Regions from separate parts of the Metabacillus herbersteinensis genome, predicted to be linked through region 1. Evidence: riboswitches for the same ligand, from Rfam matches in the RefSeq annotation. Region 1 holds a riboswitch; each other region holds the start of a gene.

Region 1 (5,391 bases):
GATGAGGGTGAAAAAAGAATGTTTGTAGGACAAGATAGAGCCGGAGAAACATGGGTTGATTTAACTCAAACTAGAAAAGAAACGATTACAATTGAAGAAGATGGATTCACAACCTTCCGTGTAAATGGAGGAAGTGTATCTGTTTGGGCTCTCCCAGAAAATTAAAGTTAGCTAACTGTGCATGCCCCCTATTGTTGTGGGCAGGTACTCAAAAACCCGTTGAGCGTTTGATGTTCAGCAGCAGCTAGAGTGCCCAACTTTGAAAGGTCAGCGCCTAACTTTTCATGCGAACCGCCCAACTTTTTGCCTGGACCGCTCATCCATACCTCCAATTCATCATCACATCTCCTCATACATCTTCTTTTCCTCTATTAAATACACCTCATTCAATTCATTAACGGAAATTCCAGTGGCTTTTTTAAATCCTTTTTCAAAGTCATTCAATTTAGCAGTTTCAGTGATGATCATAGAAACGATATCCTCACCATATGTGTCTACGAGATATAAAACTGCAAAGTGGCCCTGTGTGTAAACATCAAATTCTTCTGAGCGATAAGAATCCCACTGTTCATGTGTTGAAAGCCCTGTTAGGTTCACTTCTTCAAAAGGATAGTACCCACTTCTGACACCGTTCATGCCGATATATTCTGCGACTCCTTCATGAAACCAAATGGGAACTCTGTAAAGATATAGGCCATTTTCTTTAATAAATGTTTGCATTCTGTAGTGGGTGTATTCGTGCATAATTGTGTTATAAAAATAATAGTAGGCTGCTTCATTTTTTGATAGCACGCCATCATAATTATTAATTGCGACACCCATCATATCTCTTGACTCGTCATAGTACCCCATTGTATCCACCATTGATGTATAGGTAGTTAATTCAGCGCTTGTGGAATGCAGCAGCAGATCAACTTGCGGATTTTCAACTTCACCAAACACTCGATTGTTTAACAAAATAGCTTCCTTAAGTGCATCCTCAATAATAGGTATTATTCCCTTCTCCTCATCTAAGTGATAAACCGTTACATGCTGCAATAATTCTAGAGTATCTCGATCACTCTTCAGAGATTGGTAATTCTTGGGAGAATGGGTAGTGTTTTTAAAAGGAGATGAATAAAGATCAATCTTATCTTGAAAGGTCATACTGTGGCCAAACTCGTTTAGAAGCATATAGTTTATAAAAAAGATGACAGTCAGTGATAAAAATAGTGAAACACTTGTAAGCATAAGCATAACGGCACCACTAATACTCCTGAAAAACAAAAACTTAAATTTCTTACCCCACTGCACCAAGCCATAAATGCTTACGCAAAATAAACCTCCAACCACTAGGAACAACATAGCTCCTGCAACGAATCCACTGGAGTTATCAACAAATAAAAAAACAAATACAAACAAAGTAGAAAGAATAGCGAACATCAGGATTGAGTTTAATAAGTTCCAACAGATTATTAAAGTTGTTTTCAAAATCGTCCTCCAATGCAAAAAGTAAATTATCTTCCTTATAAAATATGAATATAGTAAATGAATTATTAAAAAAAAGATCGTTTACCCCTTATTTAACTTCTACAACTCACTACAAAATTCCTTTTTAAGAATAAAGTAGGAGTTAGCTAAGTTATGTCGAAATAGTTAGGAACTTTTATTGGGGAGTGCTGTCAACATGTTTACCATCAGAAAAGCAACAAAAAAAGATGCAAAAGGAATCGCGAAAGTTCATGTAGACAGTTGGAAGTCAACCTACAAAGGGATCGTTGTCCAGGCTTACCTTGACTCGCTAACGTACAAACAAAAGGAAGAGCAATGGTCACAAGCAAACTTTGATCGTTTATATGTGGCAGAAGCAATAGAAGAACATATTGTTGGCTTTGTAAGCTTTGGTAAAGAGAGATCTGAAAACTATCACTTTAAGAGTGAATTGTACGCTATTTATATTTTAGAAGAATATCAAGGCAAAGGCATTGGAAAGCAATTAGTTTTAGCTGCAATAGATGAGCTTCAACAACAACAACTATCAAACTTGCTTGTTTGGGTCCTTGAGGAAAACCCTTCACGTGCATTTTACGAAAGGTATTCCCCTGAAAAGGTGGGAGAAGAAACATTTTCGATTCATAACCGTGAGCATGTAGAAATTGCCTATGGATGGACTAATTTAACTAAATTGAAGGAACGAATAACAGGAGGTCAAAGAACATGATTCCAACTTTAGAAACAGATCATTTAATTTTAAGACCATTTACTCTAAATGACTCAGAAGCCGTTAATGTTTTAGCCAGCAGAAAAAAAATCGCAGAAACAACGCTACATATTCCTCATCCTTATCCTGAGGATGGCGCGCAAAGTTGGATCGCAACGCATCCAACTTTAAGTGAAAGAGGGCACCATGTCTTCGCAATAGTTCTGAAAGAAGGTAATACGGTTATAGGCGATTGATATTGGAGTTAGTAAAGCGCATGACCGTGCTGAACTTGGGTATTGGATGGGCGTTGAATACTGGGGGAAAGGTTACACAACAGAGGCAGCGAGGAGAATCATTTGTTACGGTTTTCAACACCTGCAATTGAATAAAATATTCGCTGCTACAATGAGTCATAATCCTGCATCTTCTAGAGTAATGAAGAAAGTAGACATGACCTATGAAGGTACAGCGCGAGAACATGTGAAAAAGTGGGGCAACTATGTAGATTTGGATTTTTATACAATCTTAAGATCCGAATGGGATGTAACTAAGGAGGAAACGACATGAAACGTGCACTAGTATTAGGAGGGACACAAATTTTCGGAAAAAAGCTCGTTAAAAAATTACAAACGCTGTTGTCTCTCCTTATAATATGGACGGTTCATGGACTGTTGATGTTGAACGCGCAGAAAAAGAAGGTTTTTCTTTTCCACCTTTAGAACCTTTCTTAACGAACTTATTGAAACGTTATAATCAGTAGACTCCTATATGAGAGAGCCTTAGGTAGCTGTGATCCCGAGGCTTTCTATTAAATCTGCTGATAAAATATAGAAGCAAGATGAGCAAAAACAAACCCAAGTGGCAAGCAGACTATAATCGACCAACCGTTAACTAAACCATCCTCATCACTAATTCGTATCGCTTCCCTGTACCCGTACGAGAAATGAAACAATGATAGAAAGAATGTTAGTAACATAACTGCATAAGCTAGACTCATTCCCTATTCCTCCGAATTCTTTCTGTTCTATTACTACTAATAAATGCAAAAAGATCTATCTTTATGATTACTATTTTTAATAATAGAAAGATAGTTGTACACATAACCTCGCAATTTTCCCACGTTCTATTAGTTTTTGTTTATAAAGTTGTGAATAGTTTTAATGTTATGCACAATTAATCCACAATTGATAGAGTTACTCACGGTTTCTTTAAGTGACAGTGGATTTTTACTATGAATGTGGATAAGTATTTTTAGCGAGGTTTTTGTTGCTGTGGATAACCAAAGTAAGAAATAAAAAAACCTGGACAATTGAGTCCAGGTTTAAAAAACTTAAGTAGTTTTATTACGAGTTACAAGACGCGGTGCAGTAATCAGAATCAATGCCGTCACAATAGCTGAAACGATAAATGTAGGCAACATATAGGAACCGTTATAAACAATTGAGTAAGTCCAGATTGGTGTACCTTCTGGTGTGTATTCGGCAAAAAAGTATACGCCGGCTATTACATGAGCGAGATAACGCAAAGCACTCCCGATGAATGTTCCGAGAACAACATAAGCAATAACGGTACCTTTTTTACGATTTACTAAAGCGTGTTGTACTTGTTTAAATAGAATTCCACTTAACCCTACGACTGTAAACGCAAAGAAGTAATCAATAAAGGCTTGAACTGGATGAGCAATAAAGGCTGTACCGAGAACAACTTGCAGCAATCCTAATAGGAAACCGGCCAACAGTCCACCTTTTAACCCCCATCGAAAAGAAAGAATAAATATAGGAATCATTGCTAGTGAAATCGATCCGCCTTGTGGCCAGAAACGACCGACAACCCCTGATACTAAATCGAGCAAAAATGCCAAAGAAGCTAGCATGCTAACTTCTACTAAAAATAAAAGTCGTTGATTGTTCTTCATAGTAAATACCCCTTTTTGTGCATTTAACCAAAGGAGCCAAGTTTTTAGACAAAATAAAAAAGCAATGCGGGGAATGCTAGATGGTTTCCACGCACTGCTTTGGTTAAGGTGTTTAGTATGAGTCCATCCACATTCCTACGCTAGTACTAACTAACAGGTTCAGAGGGTTAGAACATTATGTTCAGTCTCAGCCAAATGGCTCCCCTTGTGGTTAAATGTAATTATTTAATTAGTGATTACTATACATGATAATACAAAGTTCGACAATAGGTATTCTTCATTTAATTGAAATTCTTTTCATATACTTCCTTAGATTGTCCAAGAGGTGAGAGAAAATGGGTATTAGAAAATTTCTCCAACAAAGACCACAATCATTATTAAAACAGCAACTACATTCTGATTCAAAACAGTACGGTGGTTTGATTGAGCATTGAAATTAGAAGAGCTTGGGAGTTCTCCCTAGTGAACATGAACAAACCATCATTAACAACTGAGCAAATTGGTCATTTGGATTCGGAAGACTAAAGCAAGGTGAACTTGATGGACTGCAGAGTCAAGTGCGTACAAAGCGAACTGATTGTGCCTTCATACTCTCCAATGCATCCTTGCCATGTGAAGCGATGCACTATCATTTAGCTGAAAGATTATTAATTGAAGCAATAAAAAGAGCAAAACAACTACTTATCAAAAATCGAATTTATCATCAACTTATTAAACTGCATAACCTCGTAAGAAAAAGTGAACCAACCACAGACACGTAAAAGTGAATTCCTAACGAGTCATACCTTCTCTTTACTAAAAAAAAGAACTATTAGAGAATCTGCATCAAAGAATATTTCTTATATAGAAGAAAGACGTTTCAATTATATTATTGAGGCGTCTTTTTAGTTCTGCAAGAATTTATACAAATTTAAGAATTAGTATGCGTTTCGGAATTAAGCTCAACGCACAGTGCAAATGTACTTCCTATCTCCATACGTCGCTAAACGGGGCTTGCGCTTTTTTTTATAGGTAACACTAGGTAGGGAGTGTATTTTTCATAAACTAGAATAGAAATTCACAATTAAATATTATTTTGTGAAAAAAGGGCTTGTATACTATAAAGCCTTTGTGGTATATTATTATTTGTCGCTGCTGATGTGAAGCAATGTAAACGACTAAACGGCTTAGAAAAATAACAAAAGATGTTGACAGTGAAAACAGAAAATGTTATATTAATAAAGTCGCTTCAGGGCGAAGATGATCTTTGAAAACTAAACAAAACCAAGCGTGCCAACGTTGATTTAATCAACAA
Region 2 (5,391 bases), on a different contig from region 1:
GGTCCATTTGTGTATAATGCCTCGACTTCATTCCCTATCCTTCTTGCATCTTCTTCGTTCTTGCATAATGCTGCAGCTCGGAGCCTTATTTCATAAGGATAGCTATCACCAAAACTTGTTCGATGAATCGATGATAGTCCAATAAGGTCAATCCGTAAATCTGCTATTTTGCTTGATAACCGTCTTTTTAATATATTCTCTGCTAATCTACCTCTTTCAACTGCAGAAGAACCAGCATAGGATATTTCTCCTTCACTTAAGTACCCGGCATTGTAACCAATTGATACCTTATAGTGGCTAGGCTTTTTATAGCCTGTTCCTCCAGTAACCTTTACTTGGTTAGGGGCAATCTCTGTTAATACAACGTTTGAGAAATCTGCTGTCACATCAGGTGTTAAATATTGACTCGGATCGTGAACCTCATAAAGTAATTGTTCTTTCACTGTTTGAAGATTTAGTATTCCACCAGAATTAGCTGTTTTATTTATGATTGCGCTTCCATTTTTATCTACTATTGCGTAAGGAAAACCTAAATCTTCTAGATTAGGAACCTCTTTTTTTCCTACATCCGCATAATATCCTCCTGTTATCTGTCCAGCACATTCCAGCAAATGACCAATTACTGTCCCTTGCCCAATCTTTTCATAATCATCAATAGACCATCCGTAGTAATGTATAATAGGTGCAAGAAACAGCGATGGATCTGCAACTCTACCAGTTATAATGATGTCTGCTTCTGTTTTTAATGCTGGCAGTAGTGCTTCTACGCCAAGGTAAGCATTTGCAGAAATAATTGTTTTATAATCTTTTACTTTATTTGAGTTTTCAAGAATATTATCTTCATCATTAAGTACTTGTAAAACATCGTCACCTATAACTACTGCAACCGTACAAGATATATTCAGTTCATTAGCTATGTCTATGATTTTATTTGCAGCTCCAACTGGATTTGCCGCGCCCATATTGGAAATTATTCTAAACCTTTTCTCATCTAGAATTGGAAGTAATGAGTACATTCGCTCACCCAATAGAGGATCATACCCTTTGTTTGGGTCGTTTTTCTTTTCTTTCTGTGCAATAGCAATGGTTCTCTCTGCTAAACATTCTAATATGAGATAATTCAAATCTACATTCCTGGCTAAATCTATTGCAGGTTCAAGCCGATCACCTGAGAAGCCAGCACCACTTCCTATTTTCAGCATAGTTCCACCTCATCTTTGCAAGATTTGTCACTGTCATAATATTCTTAGAGATTCACTAATTAATAACGTAGCTTCTGTTTTTTCCTCCACTTCTTCCAAGGTTACTCCATTCTGTGTTTCAACCAGTACCATTCCACCTTCCTATATAAGCAATTTTTATGCCAATAAAAAAACGCCTGTTCCTGGCGTTTTGTGGTTTAGACTTTCTAACTTTTTAGAATTATATTTATTAAGGTACCTTACTATTTTTCAAAATTAATCTTTTCTTGCTTTTGAGACTAGATGAATATGAATTCTAATAAATTAGAAGGTGTTTCTAGATAGTTAGAACACTAAGATTACTCAATTTTCAACTTTTTCATTTTATTATATAACGTTGCTAAAGATACCCCTAGTTCTTTTGCGACTTTTTTCTTCCCTTCTACTTCATAGCCATAATTGTCCAAGCTCTCAAGGATACACTTACGTTCAACTTCTGCTGTTATTTCTCTCAAGGCACGATTTCTATGATTATTGAGTTGATTGCTATTTCCTTTTTTATTCACAATTGCATTAGGTAAATGTTTGGGTAGGATTTCTCTTCCATCAGTCATGCAAACAGCATACTCTATTGTATTTTTTAATTCACGGACATTTCCTGTCCATTCATGATTTTGTAATAGATACAATGCTTCTTCACTTATTGTGTAGTAGCTTGCTCCATCTGCTTTTGATAAGTTTCGATTCGAGATGCCAAGAATATAATGAATAATATCTGGAATGTCTTCTTTTCTCTTATGAAGCGCTGGGATTTGGATATTTAATACATTCAAACGATAAAATAAATCTTCTCGAAATAGTCTTTTTTCAATCATCTGCTGAAGATTCCTATTTGTTGCAGCAATAACTCGTACATCAATGTGTTTTTCTCTAGTTTCTCCTACTCGTCGAATCGTTTGCTCTTGTAAAACTCTAAGTAATTTTGCCTGTAGTTCATATGATAGCTCACCAATTTCATCTAGGAAAATCGTTCCACTATTTGCAATTTCAAATAATCCAACTTTCCCACCCTTTTTTGCCGTAGTAAAAGACCCTTCATCATAACCGAAAAGCTCACTTTCAATTATGGAAGATGGAATGGCCGCACAGTTTACTGGGATAAAGGGTTTATTAGCACGTGGACTTTCATTATGGATGGATTGTGCAAATAGTTCCTTTCCTGTCCCACTTTCTCCAATGATAAGTACAGATAAATCTGAATCAGCAGCTCTTCTCCCAATATGAATAACTTCCTTTAACCCTTTATCTGATCCAATAATCTGGTCAAAGGTATATTTAGCTTGATAAAGAGAACCAATTTTATTTTTTAACTGATTTAATTTCTTTTGATTTTTTTCAAGCTCTTGTGATAATTTATGTACCTCTGTTAAGCCCTTACAAATTGAAACAGCACCGACTGTTTCTCCATTCAAAATAATTGGGGCCATATCAACAACATATTCGGTGACTCCTTCTTTCCTATAAATACCGACTCTTTCTTTTCGATCCTTTAACGTTTCGACTAACAAAGCTTTGGGCCTTACATCTCGAAGTCGCTTTCCTACAATATTCTCCGGTGCAACTCCAGTTATTTTCGTATATTCTGGGTTTATCATTCGAACAACTTCATTTTTATCAATCACCAAAACTCCATCGTGAATTGCTTGTAAAGTAGCAACTAACCAATCTAATTGCTGATCGGTCGTTTGTCCTTCCATAAAATCCATTGTATGATAAGTCATTTTATCTCCCTTTTTGGTAGTGTTATTGAAAATACTTTTTGCAAACTCGGACTATCTGCAAGTATCTTATTGGAAATTGTTATTCTTTTTTAAAATTCTCTAAGTTAATATAGTAATCCTGCTTAAACTAAAAAGAGCATTTCAGGAGAGTCGGCTTTTTTGAAAGGAAGATGAAGCCACTTCCCTTGAAGAATATATTCACTCTTTCATTATCAGTACTATTAAATATTCCATCTTAAAACCCAAGGAATCCGGTATATTACCTTACTCTTTCTAAAATAACTTAACATAATCTCTGAAGATGAAACATCATTCTAGTAAAATTCTGTATTCCATTTTATCCGAAACTCATATATAATAAAATTTAAATTGAATAGAAATAACTAGGGGAGTCCAATAAGTTGGGCTGAGAGAGAAGCACGTTGAAGTTTCTTGACTCTTGGGACCTGATCTGGCTCATACCAGCGTGGGGAAGTTAGAATAATCATCAATGCAACACTACTTCTGCATATACTAGCCGGGTCCACCCATTTATGGGCCCGGCTTTTTTGTGTACTTCTACAAGCTTTTGGTATGTTCTGTATCTCGTCCTTTATATTCAAAAAAAAGGAGAGATTTATTATGTCAACGACTTCATTAAACGAACAAAACATTTCCATCATGTCTAGTTTTCCAGGTAGTAAAAAAGTATATGTAACAGGTTCAAGACCTGACATTAAAGTACCAATGCGTGAAATTGAGTTAAGCCCGACAACTGGTACATTTGGAGAAGAGGAAAACCTTCCATTACGTGTGTATGATACAAGTGGTCCTTATACGGATCAAAATTATTCAGTTGATATTACAAAAGGTCTTCCTGCGATTCGAAGCACATGGATTCATGAACGTGCAGATGTTGAGGAATATGAAGGTCGAGAAATTAAGCCTCAAGATAATGGGTATAAAGATGAAAATGATCCTCGTGCCAATCATAGTGTGTTTCCTGGTTTAAAGCGCAAACCATTGCGTGCAAAAAAAGGGGGAAATGTCACACAGCTTCATTATGCAAAGAAGGGGATTATTACTCCTGAGATGGAATTTATCGCATTAAGGGAAAATATGAAGCCTGAATTTGTCCGTGATGAAGTTGCAAAAGGTCGAGCAATCATTCCATCTAATATTAATCATCCAGAGTCAGAACCTATGATAATAGGACGTAATTTTCATGTTAAAATTAATGCGAATATTGGCAACTCGGCTGTTTCATCTTCCATCGAAGACGAAGTTGAAAAGATGACATGGGCGACACGCTGGGGTGCTGATAATATTATGGATCTATCAACAGGAAAAAACATACATACAACAAGAGAATGGATTATTCGAAACTCATCTGTTCCTGTAGGAACCGTGCCAATTTATCAAGCACTTGAAAAAGTAAATGGTGTTGCTGAAGATCTTACATGGGAGGTTTACCGTGATACCTTGATTGAACAAGCGGAGCAAGGTGTTGATTACTTCACGATCCATGCAGGTGTTCTTTTGCGATATGTTCCGTTAACAGCAAAACGTTTAACAGGCATTGTATCTCGCGGTGGATCTATTATGGCTCAATGGTGCCTACACCACCATAAAGAAAGCTTTTTATACACTCACTTTGAAGAAATTTGTGAAATAATGAAATCTTATGATGTTGCATTCTCTTTAGGAGATGGTTTACGTCCTGGGTCTATTGCAGATGCGAATGATGAAGCACAATTTGCAGAATTAGAGACTCTTGGAGAGCTAACAAAAATTGCTTGGGCGCATGATGTACAGGTGATGGTTGAAGGACCAGGACACGTACCAATGCACCTAATTAAAGAAAATATGGATAAACAACTAGAAGTCTGTCAGGAAGCACCATTCTACACACTTGGACCTCTTACAACTGATATAGCTCCTGGTTATGATCACATTACATCTGCTATCGGAGCTGCAATGATTGGATGGTATGGTACCGCTATGCTTTGTTATGTAACGCCAAAGGAGCATTTAGGTCTACCGAATAGAGATGATGTACGTGAAGGAGTTATTACTTATAAAATTGCCGCACACGCTGCTGATTTGGCAAAAGGACATCCAGGAGCACAAAAGAGAGATGATGCCTTATCAAAAGCTCGTTTTGAATTCCGTTGGAGAGATCAGTTTAATTTATCTTTAGATCCTGAACGTGCAATAGAATATCATGATGAAACTTTACCTGCGGAAGGTGCAAAAACAGCTCATTTCTGTTCAATGTGTGGGCCGAGTTTTTGTAGCATGAGAATCTCTCAAGATATTCGTAATTATGCGAAAGAAAATAATCTTGATACAAAGGAAGCTATTGAAAAAGGTATGAGGGAAAAGGCTGAAGAGTTTAAGAAATCTGGGGGCAACATCTATCAGTAATATTCTTGGGAGGTTATGCGGAT
Region 3 (5,391 bases), on a different contig from region 1:
CATCTCACTTGCTTTAAGTGTTTCAACTGGATCAGGTAATAACGTCTTACTACACCCAATTACTTCAACCTTTATCATATCGCACAACCCTGATGCTTTGGCAAGCCTTGCAACCCGAACCGCTTCCTCTGCTGTGCTTGCACCCGCTGTATTCGGTAGTAAAGTATACTTAGAAAGATCTAATTGCTCTAGAAAATTAGGCTGTGAAGACTCAAATACATTCATTCTTCGGACAGAAAATGTTAAAATTTCTGACTCAGATTGATTAACAGCCTCTTTTTGAATTTCAAATGTTGGGTATTTACCTGTTCCTAATAAAAGTCGTGATTGAAACGTTTTGTCTGCAATTTTTAACATACTCATTATCCTCCTCCAACAAAATGAACAAGCTCAATTTCATCACCGTCACCAAGCTTCGTCGATTGATATTCTTCTTTTGTAACAATTTCTCTGTTTTGTTCAACAATGACTAATCGTTCTTGTAGTTCAAAAAATACCAGCAAGTCTTCGATTACCTTTACAGTTGAACTTAATTCAATTTTTTCCCCGTTTACTCTAATATTCATGCTTTCACCTCAAGAAGTCGATCTACACGGAATGCCTCTATGTATTCAGACTTTATCCTTTTTTTCATGATGAGATCGCGAATCAAAATCCCGGTTTGTGGAGCTAACAAAATTCCATTTCGATAATGTCCCGTTGCAAAATAAAGGTTTTCATCACTCGGATGCCTACCAATATACGGCCGACCATCACGAGTTTGTGGTCTTAAACCTGCCCATGATTCTTGAAAATTACAGCTATCAATTTTAGGGAAAACAGGTCTGATTTTCTCAATTAATGAATGTATTCCACCTACTGTTGGTTGCATACTCCAATCGTCAGGTACCATCGTCGCTCCAACAACAAATCGTCCATCTCCTTTTGGAACGACATAGCAGTGGTTATGAAAGATCGTCGAACTTAAATACACTTCACGGCTTGTAACCGACAAACATTCTCCTTTTACTGGGACGATGTCATTGTCTAGCCCCAATTGGTTTAAAAAATACCCACTCCACGTCCCATTTGTTATTACCACAGATTGACAATGGAAATCTCCTGCAGATGTTTTTACTGTGTAATCACTAGGACTGTTTCTTTCCACAGCATGAACCGATGTATGTTCTAATAAACTTGCTCCAAGTAAGCTAGCTGATTTTGAAAAAGCCGTACATAGATGAATTGGGGAGACGTGACCATCACTAGGTATATGGAGGCCTCCTTTAATATTATTAGCGATATGAGGTTCTAGAAAGTTAACTTCATCTCGTGAATGCCAATCCATTTCTATAGAGGCAGCAGCCATTTGCTTTAAAGAAACTGCTTCATTGTCAGTTAAGGCTACTTTATACATCCCATTGTTCACAAGCTGAATGTCAACGCCTGAGTGTTTGCGTAATTCCTCATTCAAAGAAACGTATTGTGTTTGACTTTCTTTTGCAAATCGAAAAAAAGCATCGTTCTCTTCTAACTCCGCTTGTGCTCCTAGCATCCCAGCAGCCGCACTTGTTGCTCCACTTGCTACTTTGTCACGTTCGAGCATAAGAACCGAAATTCCTTCTTTTGCAAGATAATAGGCAATGGAGGAGCCAATAATACCTCCTCCTACAATTGCTACATCAAAGTGACGTTTCATCGTACCCCTCCTGTATGTTTCGTTTTATTTCTCGTACAGCTTCGAGAGGATTCTGATGATCTAAAACATAGGACATAACCGCACAGCCATGTGGTTTGACTTTTTTTAGATGTGAAATTGTAGACGGGCTAACCCCACCGATTGCGATAACCGGAATGTCAGTTGATCTACAAATCTTATCAAGCTGCCCGATCCCCCTAGCCGGAAGGTTTGCTTTAGAAGTTGTTTGGAATACGTGACCAAAAATAAGGTAATCTGCACCTTGGTCTTCTGCCTTTTTCGCTTCTACTAAAGTATGAACCGAACAACCCACTCTTAAATGCGGAAAGTGTGCTTTCAACTGATCAACCGCAAAGCTATGACCTGGTAAATGGACAGTTGGTATCTCACACAACAAAGCTACATCGACTCGGTCGTTAATGATTAGCTTATTCTTTGGGACACCTTCTTTAACTAAACCGTTTACAAGCCCGATTAGCTCAGCAGCTGTTTTTGTTTTTTCTCTAATTTGGATGGTTTCTACTTCAGTGTGTATCGCGGTTAGAATGTGTATCAGTTGTTTTACGTCTTTTTTTCCATCTGTTACAATATGAATATTTATTGTACTCACCTACTACTAATAACTGCAGGTTTTTCATTCCATCCTTCGAGACTATAGGCCATTTCCCAGAAATAGTATTCATAATAGCTACTAATCAAGAATTGCTCTTTCATTCGTTCGCGCTGCTCAGGGGTTGCTTTTTCTGCTAATTCATCTAATCTCCGAATCTGCTCATCTACTAACTCTTTAAACCATTCTCCGTTGTATGCAGCAATCCATTGCTGATAAACGGGCTCTTTTGGCTGACATTCTTTTAAAAATTCTCCCACTTCGAGATATAGCCAATAACATGGTAAGATGGCCGCGATGATATCTCCCAGTTGTCCGGTCATAACTGCTCGGTATAAGTGTGATGTATAGGCATACGCTGTTGGTGCTGCCTTAAATGTTAACCGGTCATCATCGGTAATCTGCAGCATCTCTGAAAACTTCTGGTGGAGACCAAGCTCTGCTTCATATGTACCTTGAGCATGAACAGCCATTCGATAGGTTGTATGTAATTCCTCTGAAAGGCCTGCTGCAAATGATTGAACCTTTGCAAATTGTGCTAAATAATAAGAATCCTGTAACACATAATAGCGGAAGTTTTCAGTCGGTAAGCTCCCATCACCAATTCCTGTTACAAACGGATGTTTAAAGCTTGCTTCCCACCACTTGTTTGAATACATTCTACATTCTTGTGAAAAAGACATTTAATTACCTCCCTAGTTTTAAAAATACAAAAAAACCACTCTCCAGAGATAGGAAAGTGGTATTGTATGCAAGGAAGATTTAACTTTTGCACTCAAGTACCCACTTCCCTACGCTGGCGTTCAACCAGATCAGGTTCCAAGGGTTTTTAGAGGGCACACTCTAATCTCAGCCCTTCTCATAAGGGCTCCCCTAGCAGTATCGCATATTTTAGTTGATAATTTTTAATAAAAGAACTTTATATACTCCATCATACCAAACGTAGTTTATCTTTCAAGTAAAAAGATTTTTTAATTTTTAGTTTAGTTCTAACTCGCGCTTTAACTCATCTACATATTCCTTTGAACCTGTAACAATTAACCGATCTCCAGTTCGGAGCTCCGTATCTCCATGTGGCACAATCGAATCTTTCCCTCTAAAAATACGAACAAAAATGACATCTCCAGTGAACGGAAACTTTCGTAAATGAATGCCGTCGTATTTAGTAGTGTTCATATTAATTTGAAAAAGTGAAGTTTCTTGATTGGTGAGAATACTCATCACACTTGGTGCTTCAATTAATGCGCGAAGCAACGTTTTGGTTGAAAGAAGAACCGAGAACACATCAATTTCGTGCTCCCTCATTTTTTCATCTAGCTCTGGTGAGGATACAGTTGCAATCACACGCTCGACCTCTAGTTGCTTTGCAAAAAGAGCTATTTCAGCGTTTCGCTCTTCATCACCTGTTGCTACAACAAGAATATCTACATCGAAAACATTCTGCTCCTTCAACGTTTCAAAATCGAAGTTGTCAATTTCAATGATTTTGAATAGTGATTCTGCGATTTGCTTATCAATCTTGTCCTGCTGTGTGTGAAATAGAGTGGTATCATACAGCTTGGCACTTAACTCACGTGTAACTGGCAGTGTTATTTGATTCGCACCGATGAATGCTACGTTTAATTTAGGTCGAGTTGACACTTGTTTTGGAAAAAGCTTTTTAAAGAAAATTGGTGTCACAATACTGGTTATCACTGCGACGAGAATCAGTGCTCCAGACATTTCGGATGTAATCACTTCCATCCGTTCTCCAATTGTTGCCGCTGCAATGACGAGCGATAAAGTTGATGTTAATAAAAAGCCTGCTGCGAGTGTTGTTTTTAAATCGTAATAACGCTTTAAGAAAAGAATAGGAACAATTTTGGAAATAAGCAATGCGATAAACAATAACGGTATTAATATCACGATTTGTGGATCTTTAAAAAGTGCCCATATGTCTAACTCAACACCAACCATTACAAAGAAAATCGGAATTAGAAACCCATATCCAAAAGAATCAAGCTTTTGAACCATCTCTTTATTTGGTGACAGCAGTGACACCAATACTCCTGCCAGAAAGGCACCAAGAATGCTTTCTGCACCAATTGTTTCAGAAATTGCTACTAATAAAATAATTAACGTAAAAACAGCTCGCGTTCCAATTTGAACGGTACCTTTAGACATCGTTTCAATAAACGAACGATTTTTAAAGCCTTTACCTACGAAATATAAAACGATTCCGGCTGCAAACAGAATTAATAATAACCACATGTTAGTTCCTTCACCATAAATCGAAGCAAAAAAAGCGAGTAAAATCATCGTCACTAAATCAGCAATTACTGCAACTAGTAAAATAATCTGCCCAATGTTCGATTTCATAATTTGAGCATCTTTTAAAGTTGGGACGACGACTCCCAGTGAAATGGTCGAAATAATTAGGGTCATTAAAAATGCGTTTTCTATAAATCCAAGTAAGACAAATAGATAGGACAATGCCAATGAAAGAATGAAAATCCCAAGAAAGATGACGGAAGAAACGAAAAAGGTGTTTGGAACGTCTTTTCCAGACGGTAGCTTTTCTTTTTTCTTCCCGCTTGCAAATACTGTGAAATCAATTTCAAGCCCACTTAAAAACATAAGAAAAATAAAGCCCAACATTGAGAGCGTTTCTAGCCACATATCTTGCTCAACTAGATTAAAACCACTTTGACCAATTATAATTCCCATGATAATTTCAGCAACAACGACCGGCATAAAGTTTAGTTTCAATCTATGTAAAATAATAGGGGTTATAAATGCGATAAGAATAACGATTACTAATGATGTAACAGATGCACCGTGCATGGAAACCCTCCTTATTTTTAACTACAGCAAATACTTCATAAACATTGTGGCCATTCCTAAATAAATTAAAATACTTAAAATGTCATTAATCGTTGTAATAAAAGGTCCTGATGCCACTGCTGGATCAACTTTTAATCGATGCATAATAAGCGGAATAAACGCACCTGCAATTGTTGCTACAATTAATGTTGCCAAAATAGATATTCCGACTAAAAGACCGAGAATGAAATTATTATGCCAAAAAAACACCACAAAGGTTACTACGACGCCACAAATTGTC
Region 4 (5,391 bases), on a different contig from region 1:
CAGTACTTTCAAGATTGTGAATGTCGTGAGGAAAAAGAAGATATAGTGGTTTTTGGATCAAATACTAAAGGTGTAAGTCTTAAAAGCAACTTTGGAAATCGATTTTGGAAACCGTTCCCCTTACAATTAAAACCTTACAACGTTGGGTTTTTAAAGTCAACACACTTTTTGGAATATTTAAAATCTTTAGATACTTAAAACTCTTAATCAATTCTTCTACTAAAATAAAATTCAGTATAACTAATTTTGAGATGTATTATTCCATGTTGATTTGAAAATAATCTAGATACTTATTTTCTGGATTTCAACAAGCTTTATATTTAATCGTTAAGCAAAATATGACCATAGTTGTTTCGTTTATATGTAGACAAATTATTTTATTAATAAAAGGAAAAAAGGAACATTTATTAAAAGAAAAAAATAATCGCGTTACATTCTCTTACATGTTGTGTGACAAGAAAGTGATCGCTTGTTATTCTAAAAATACCAAAGTAAGGTTAAAAATTCTTGAAATTAATGGGGGGGTATCGTGATGAAGGAAAGTATTGGTTTGTTTTCATTTTTAGCGTTAGTTGGAAAGGTCATCTTCACATACTAAAATGTCAGCATGTAATAATATGTGTTCGTCAAAAAATATGGATACTCAAAATTCGGGGTTAATTAAAAGCATGAGTTTAAACGATAAGTGGGTAAAGCTATTTCGAGGACGTTCCATATCTATTAAGTTATCAATTCCTTTATCCTCCTTCTAAGCCCTAGATTTATTAATTTCACCTTAAGAAAATATCAAATATGATAGACTAAATGATAAAAAGTTTAATAATCTTTTTTGACAAATTTACTCTCACGTGGTAAGTTTTAGTCAATTAAATAGGAAGTCCACTGGGGGTGCCGTTTTGGCTGAGATAAGATTATTCTTAATCCCTTTGAACCTGATCTAGTTCGTACTAGCGTAGGGAAGTGGAGTCGGCATAAATGTTTGTCTAATCTTAATGTCAGATTTATTATGAATCTAGTTGATTAAGAATAAGACTATTTATTAAAAAGTCGCTCCATTCCGGAGCGGCTTTTTTTATTGAATTAGATCACTCCCCGCAGTTCGGATTTCCTTTTAATAAAAAAGCGCAAGCGCCTTGTTAGAGGAAGAAAAGCTAAGTTCGCAACGTCCTGTTGCAACGCCTTTCTGACCTGCATCCTGCAGGCCTCCGACAAGCATAAGATGATTCTAAATAGAAGGCGTTCTTTGCCTTCAATTTAGAATTGACTTATGACCTCGAGGGGCTAGGCGCTGGCAGTCAAAAGCGCGACGTCCTGTCGCATTGACTGCACTTGCACGTCCTGTGCGTCGGAGCTGGACTTGCGAAACGCATTTTGAGTTTATAATTCATATAAATTCTGATGCTAATAAAAAAGGAGGAATTTTAATGAGCTTTTCAGAACAATTGCGTAAAGAAGCGGATCACATTTTCGAGGCATGCTACAATCACCCATTTGTCAGGGGGATTGCAGACGGTACACTTGGTAAGGAGCAATTAATTCATTATGTGAAACAGGATTTTGAATACTTAAATGCAATTATCCAGGCGTATGCATTGGGTATCTCAAAATGTACAAATCGTGAAGATATGGTCATGTTTAATACGAGCATTTCCTTTGTATTAAATAGTGAAGTACACCCACATAATAACTTTTGTCATGTAGCGGGAGTTAAGTTTGAAGATCTGCAAGGATTCCCATTAGCACCAACTGCACAGCATTATACGAGACATATGCTAAATGTTGGTCGCTCTGGAACGCTAGGTGAAACAATTGCTGTCGTTCTACCTTGTCCATATATTTATTTATACATTGGAGATCGGATCATTGAAGAATTCCAACCAGATCAGTCTCATCCTTTTTATGACTGGATTACGTTTTATGGTGGCCAAGAAGATCCACGAATGAATCTCTACCTAAAGAGGCTTGATCAACTAGCTGAAGAGGCTTCTGAACAAGAAAGAACCAAAATGAAGGAGCACTTCATGCTAAGCTGTCAGCTTGAATATCTATTTTTTGATATGGCCTATACCTTGCAAGACTGGCCTGTACAAAAAGAACGTGTTGCTGTTGTAGAGTAAAGATTCTTTTCTAATAGAAAAGTTGATGTTTGTGAAAGTAATATTGCAATCGGTTTGTAGCCGATTGCTTTCACTCTTATATCTGAGTAATCGTTTTATTTCAATACTACAAAGTTAGCAAAAATGGCTTTTCAAAAGGAGATCCACATGAAAAATTCAAAGTCTTTAAATTTAAGAGAAATTGTTGTGATTGCTTCAATTTCGGTTGTTTTTGGTATTCTGTATCTTGCTTGGATTTTCTTTGGCCAGTTTATACAAGGCGTATTTGGGCCAATTGGCTTTGGATTGATTACTGGGTTTTGGATTATGGCACCGATCGTTTGTGCTTACATTATTCGAAAGCCTGGAGTTGCTTTAATTGCCGAAATGATTGCTGCTGGAACTGAAATTCTTGTCGGTTCAGTCAGTGCAGGTGCTGTACTTATTCTCGGTTTTACTCAAGGACTTGGGGCCGAACTAGCTCTAGCTTTATTTTTATATCGAAGCTACCGTTTACCTAACTTAATGTTAGCTGGTATGTTTGGCATTGTGGCTAACTTTATCACGATTTACTATCTGTATGGGTATAGTCAATACTCTTCATTCATTATCGGTTTGATGATCGTGTCAATGCTCATTAGCGGTGCCTTACTAGCTGGATGGGGAAGCAAACGTATCGCTGATGCCTTATGTCGTACAGGTGTACTAGATAATTTTGCATTAGGAAAAATCTATCGTCAGCAGAAAGTGGATCATGATGAGCTATCTCGACATTTGTGATTTAACAGTAAGCTATCCCTTTCAACTCAAAAAGGTGTTGCAAGGGATTAATTTAAAAATCAATAAAGGGGAAAAGGTACTGATTCTTGGTCCTAGCGGTGGCGGAAAAAGCACGTTAGCACTTACGCTAAACGGGATAATCCCAAGATCTATAGAAGCTGAGATGACTGGCTCAGTATCGGTAGATGGATACTCTCCAATCGAATTAAGTTTCCGTGAAATAAGCGAACGAGTAGGCATCCTGTTTCAAGATCCTGAAACACAATTTTGTATGTTATCTGTTGAAGATGAGGTCCTGTTCGGTTTGGAAAACCTCCGCCTCCATAGAGAGGAAATGGAAAGAAGACTGGAGAAAAGTTTAGAGTTAGTTGGACTTACAAACTGGAGAAAAGCACAATTAAAAGAGCTCTCAGGTGGAATGAAACAAAAACTTGGGCTTGCATGCTTACTTGCGATGGATCCTGAAGTGTTTATTTTAGATGAACCAACAGCAAACCTAGACCCCACCAGCACTGAGGAAATATTTAATTTATTGATTGAGCTCTCTTATAAATTAAACAAAACGTTACTTTTTATTGAGCACAAGCTTGATCATCTATTGCCATACTTAGAAAGAGTGATTGTCCTAGGAAAAGAAGGTGAACTGATCGCAGATGGTGCTCCACGAGACATTTTTAACCACTATTTTTCTGCTATCATTCAGCAAGGTATTTGGGTACCGCAAATATGTAAGTATGCAAAAGAGTTAGAGAGTCAAGGCATGAAATGGAGTCTTTTCCCTCTCACAATGGAAGAGTGGAAAAAAGGATTTACAGGACAACAACTAGATATCCAAACTCTTCAAATGGAGACAAACAAACAAAATAGCAATGAACATTCTGATCGTTCGACGATTCTACAATTCAAAAATATTTCTTTTTCTTATCAAAATCACCCTGTGTTAAAGAACATTAATTTTTCAGTTTCAAGTGGTGATTTTGTCGCCCTCCTTGGTCCAAACGGTGCTGGCAAAAGTACATTGTCACAACTTTTAATTAAACTTTTAAAGCCTGAAAAGGGTGAAATCTTTTTAAATAACGATCCCTTTAGCAAATTAAAAACATCAGAACTTATCCAAAAAATAGGTTATGTTTTTCAAAATCCTGAACACCAATTCATATGTGATACGGTGGAGCAAGAATTGGCATATGGTTTAAAAATACGTGGGTGGAGAAAAGAAGAGTGGCAACCACGTGTTGATGAACTTTTAGAGCAATTTTATTTAACAGAACAAAGACAAAATAATCCTTTTTCATTAAGTCAGGGTCAAAAACGTCGTCTGTCTGTCGCGACCATGCTTATGAATGATCAACAACTTCTCATTCTGGATGAACCGACATTTGGCCAAGATTATGTCAATACGAATACGATTATGAATTTATTAAAAGAATTAAATCAAAGCGGTAAAACCATTTTTATGATTACTCACGATATGGAGCTAGTCTCCGAATACGCGAATAAAGTCATTCTGTTAAATGAAAGTGAAATTACCTATCACGGCGACGTTGTTCCTTTTTTTAAGGAACAAGAATTGCTTGAAAAAGCCTCAATTAAAGTACCCCTTTCCTACTCCTTACAATCGTTAACAAGGGGAGTTAAGGAGGAGGCGTTTCTATGTTAGAGCAGTATCAAAAAGGCAACCATTTTTTACAACAAGTAAACCCAACTTTGAAGCTAATAAGTATTGTTGTCGTAATCTTCTTCATGGTTCCAATTTTTGATCCATGGACTCCTTTTGTCCTGCTCATCTTAACAGTAGGAGCCATCATCATTTTAGGAGGCGTTTCTTTTCGTTTTTTATTACTGATTCTCCTACCTTTTAGTTTATTTGCTTTTAGTTTTATTTGGATAAATGTTGTCTTTCCTAATCAACGGGGGGAAATGATTCTATTTCAGATTGGAAGTATGCCAGTTGCTCTTGAAAATGTCGTAACAGGTATCTCTTTAGGGCTTCGTTCCCTTCTATTTGCTTCCTGGTCATTATTATTTGTGCTCACAACTGAGCCTACAAAGCTTATGCTAAGTCTGATCCAACATTGTAAGCTCCCGCCTCGGTTCGGATATGGAATGATGGCCGCATACCGATTTCTCCCTTTATTTAAACAAGAGTTGAATCAGATCCGTGCAGCACATCGTATCCGTGGATTAGGAGAATCACGTGGATTAACCGAACGTTTTCGAGAAACGAAACGATATATCATCCCTCTTTTAGCCAGCGCGATTCGAAAAGCAGAGAGAGTCGCTATCGCAATGGAGTCAAAAGGCTTCGATGGCAGCCGACAGCGCAGCTTCTACCATGTCGTTCCGTGGACAAAAAAGGATTTGTTTTTTGGGGGAGGTTTGGTTATTTTATATACTGGATTGATTTTCTTAAGAAAAAGATACTTATTTTAATAAACAGGAGGTCATTCAAAATCAGATTTTGAATGACCTCCTGTTTCCATCTATATGAGGATTCTTTAGTTTCAATCACTTC

What was found. A riboswitch is a leader RNA that binds a small molecule or an ion and turns the genes downstream of it on or off. The one in region 1 is predicted to bind thiamine pyrophosphate.
Region 2: it holds a riboswitch for thiamine pyrophosphate, as region 1 does, so the genes downstream of both, thiC (phosphomethylpyrimidine synthase ThiC) here and thiT (energy-coupled thiamine transporter ThiT) in region 1, are expected to answer to the same signal.
Region 3: it holds a riboswitch for thiamine pyrophosphate, as region 1 does, so the genes downstream of both, tenA (thiaminase II) here and thiT (energy-coupled thiamine transporter ThiT) in region 1, are expected to answer to the same signal.
Region 4: it holds a riboswitch for thiamine pyrophosphate, as region 1 does, so the genes downstream of both, tenA (thiaminase II) here and thiT (energy-coupled thiamine transporter ThiT) in region 1, are expected to answer to the same signal.

Annotation. Positions count from the first base shown of each region.
Region 1 is NZ_JBHLVO010000003.1:335,965-341,355, forward strand. It holds partial or broken gene ACFFIX_RS06810 (alpha-amylase) at 1-165, shown strand, start outside; gene ACFFIX_RS06815 (hypothetical protein) at 189-353, opposite strand; gene ACFFIX_RS06820 (hypothetical protein) at 340-1,470, opposite strand; gene ACFFIX_RS06825 (GNAT family N-acetyltransferase) at 1,667-2,200, shown strand; gene ACFFIX_RS06830 (GNAT family N-acetyltransferase) at 2,197-2,436, shown strand; gene ACFFIX_RS06835 (GNAT family N-acetyltransferase) at 2,483-2,749, shown strand; gene ACFFIX_RS06840 (hypothetical protein) at 2,746-2,901, shown strand; gene ACFFIX_RS06845 (hypothetical protein) at 2,991-3,179, opposite strand; gene thiT (energy-coupled thiamine transporter ThiT) at 3,513-4,097, opposite strand; TPP riboswitch at 4,213-4,313, opposite strand; gene ACFFIX_RS06855 (hypothetical protein) at 4,655-4,858, shown strand.
Region 2 is NZ_JBHLVO010000006.1:48,000-53,390, reverse strand. It holds gene ACFFIX_RS09860 (acyclic terpene utilization AtuA family protein) at 1-1,202, opposite strand, end outside; gene ACFFIX_RS09855 (sigma-54 interaction domain-containing protein) at 1,541-2,947, opposite strand; TPP riboswitch at 3,338-3,452, shown strand; gene thiC (phosphomethylpyrimidine synthase ThiC) at 3,584-5,368, shown strand; gene ACFFIX_RS09845 (serine protease) at 5,390-5,391, shown strand, end outside.
Region 3 is NZ_JBHLVO010000007.1:82,392-87,782, forward strand. It holds gene ACFFIX_RS10900 (thiazole synthase) at 1-363, opposite strand, end outside; gene thiS (sulfur carrier protein ThiS) at 363-566, opposite strand; gene thiO (glycine oxidase ThiO) at 563-1,678, opposite strand; gene ACFFIX_RS10915 (thiamine phosphate synthase) at 1,662-2,288, opposite strand; gene tenA (thiaminase II) at 2,285-2,971, opposite strand; TPP riboswitch at 3,060-3,173, opposite strand; gene ACFFIX_RS10925 (monovalent cation:proton antiporter family protein) at 3,267-5,111, opposite strand; gene mgtE (magnesium transporter) at 5,133-5,391, opposite strand, start outside.
Region 4 is NZ_JBHLVO010000011.1:137,760-143,150, forward strand. It holds TPP riboswitch at 875-976, shown strand; gene tenA (thiaminase II) at 1,425-2,117, shown strand; gene ACFFIX_RS14565 (ECF transporter S component) at 2,265-2,876, shown strand; gene ACFFIX_RS14570 (ABC transporter ATP-binding protein) at 2,854-4,536, shown strand; gene ACFFIX_RS14575 (energy-coupling factor transporter transmembrane component T family protein) at 4,530-5,309, shown strand.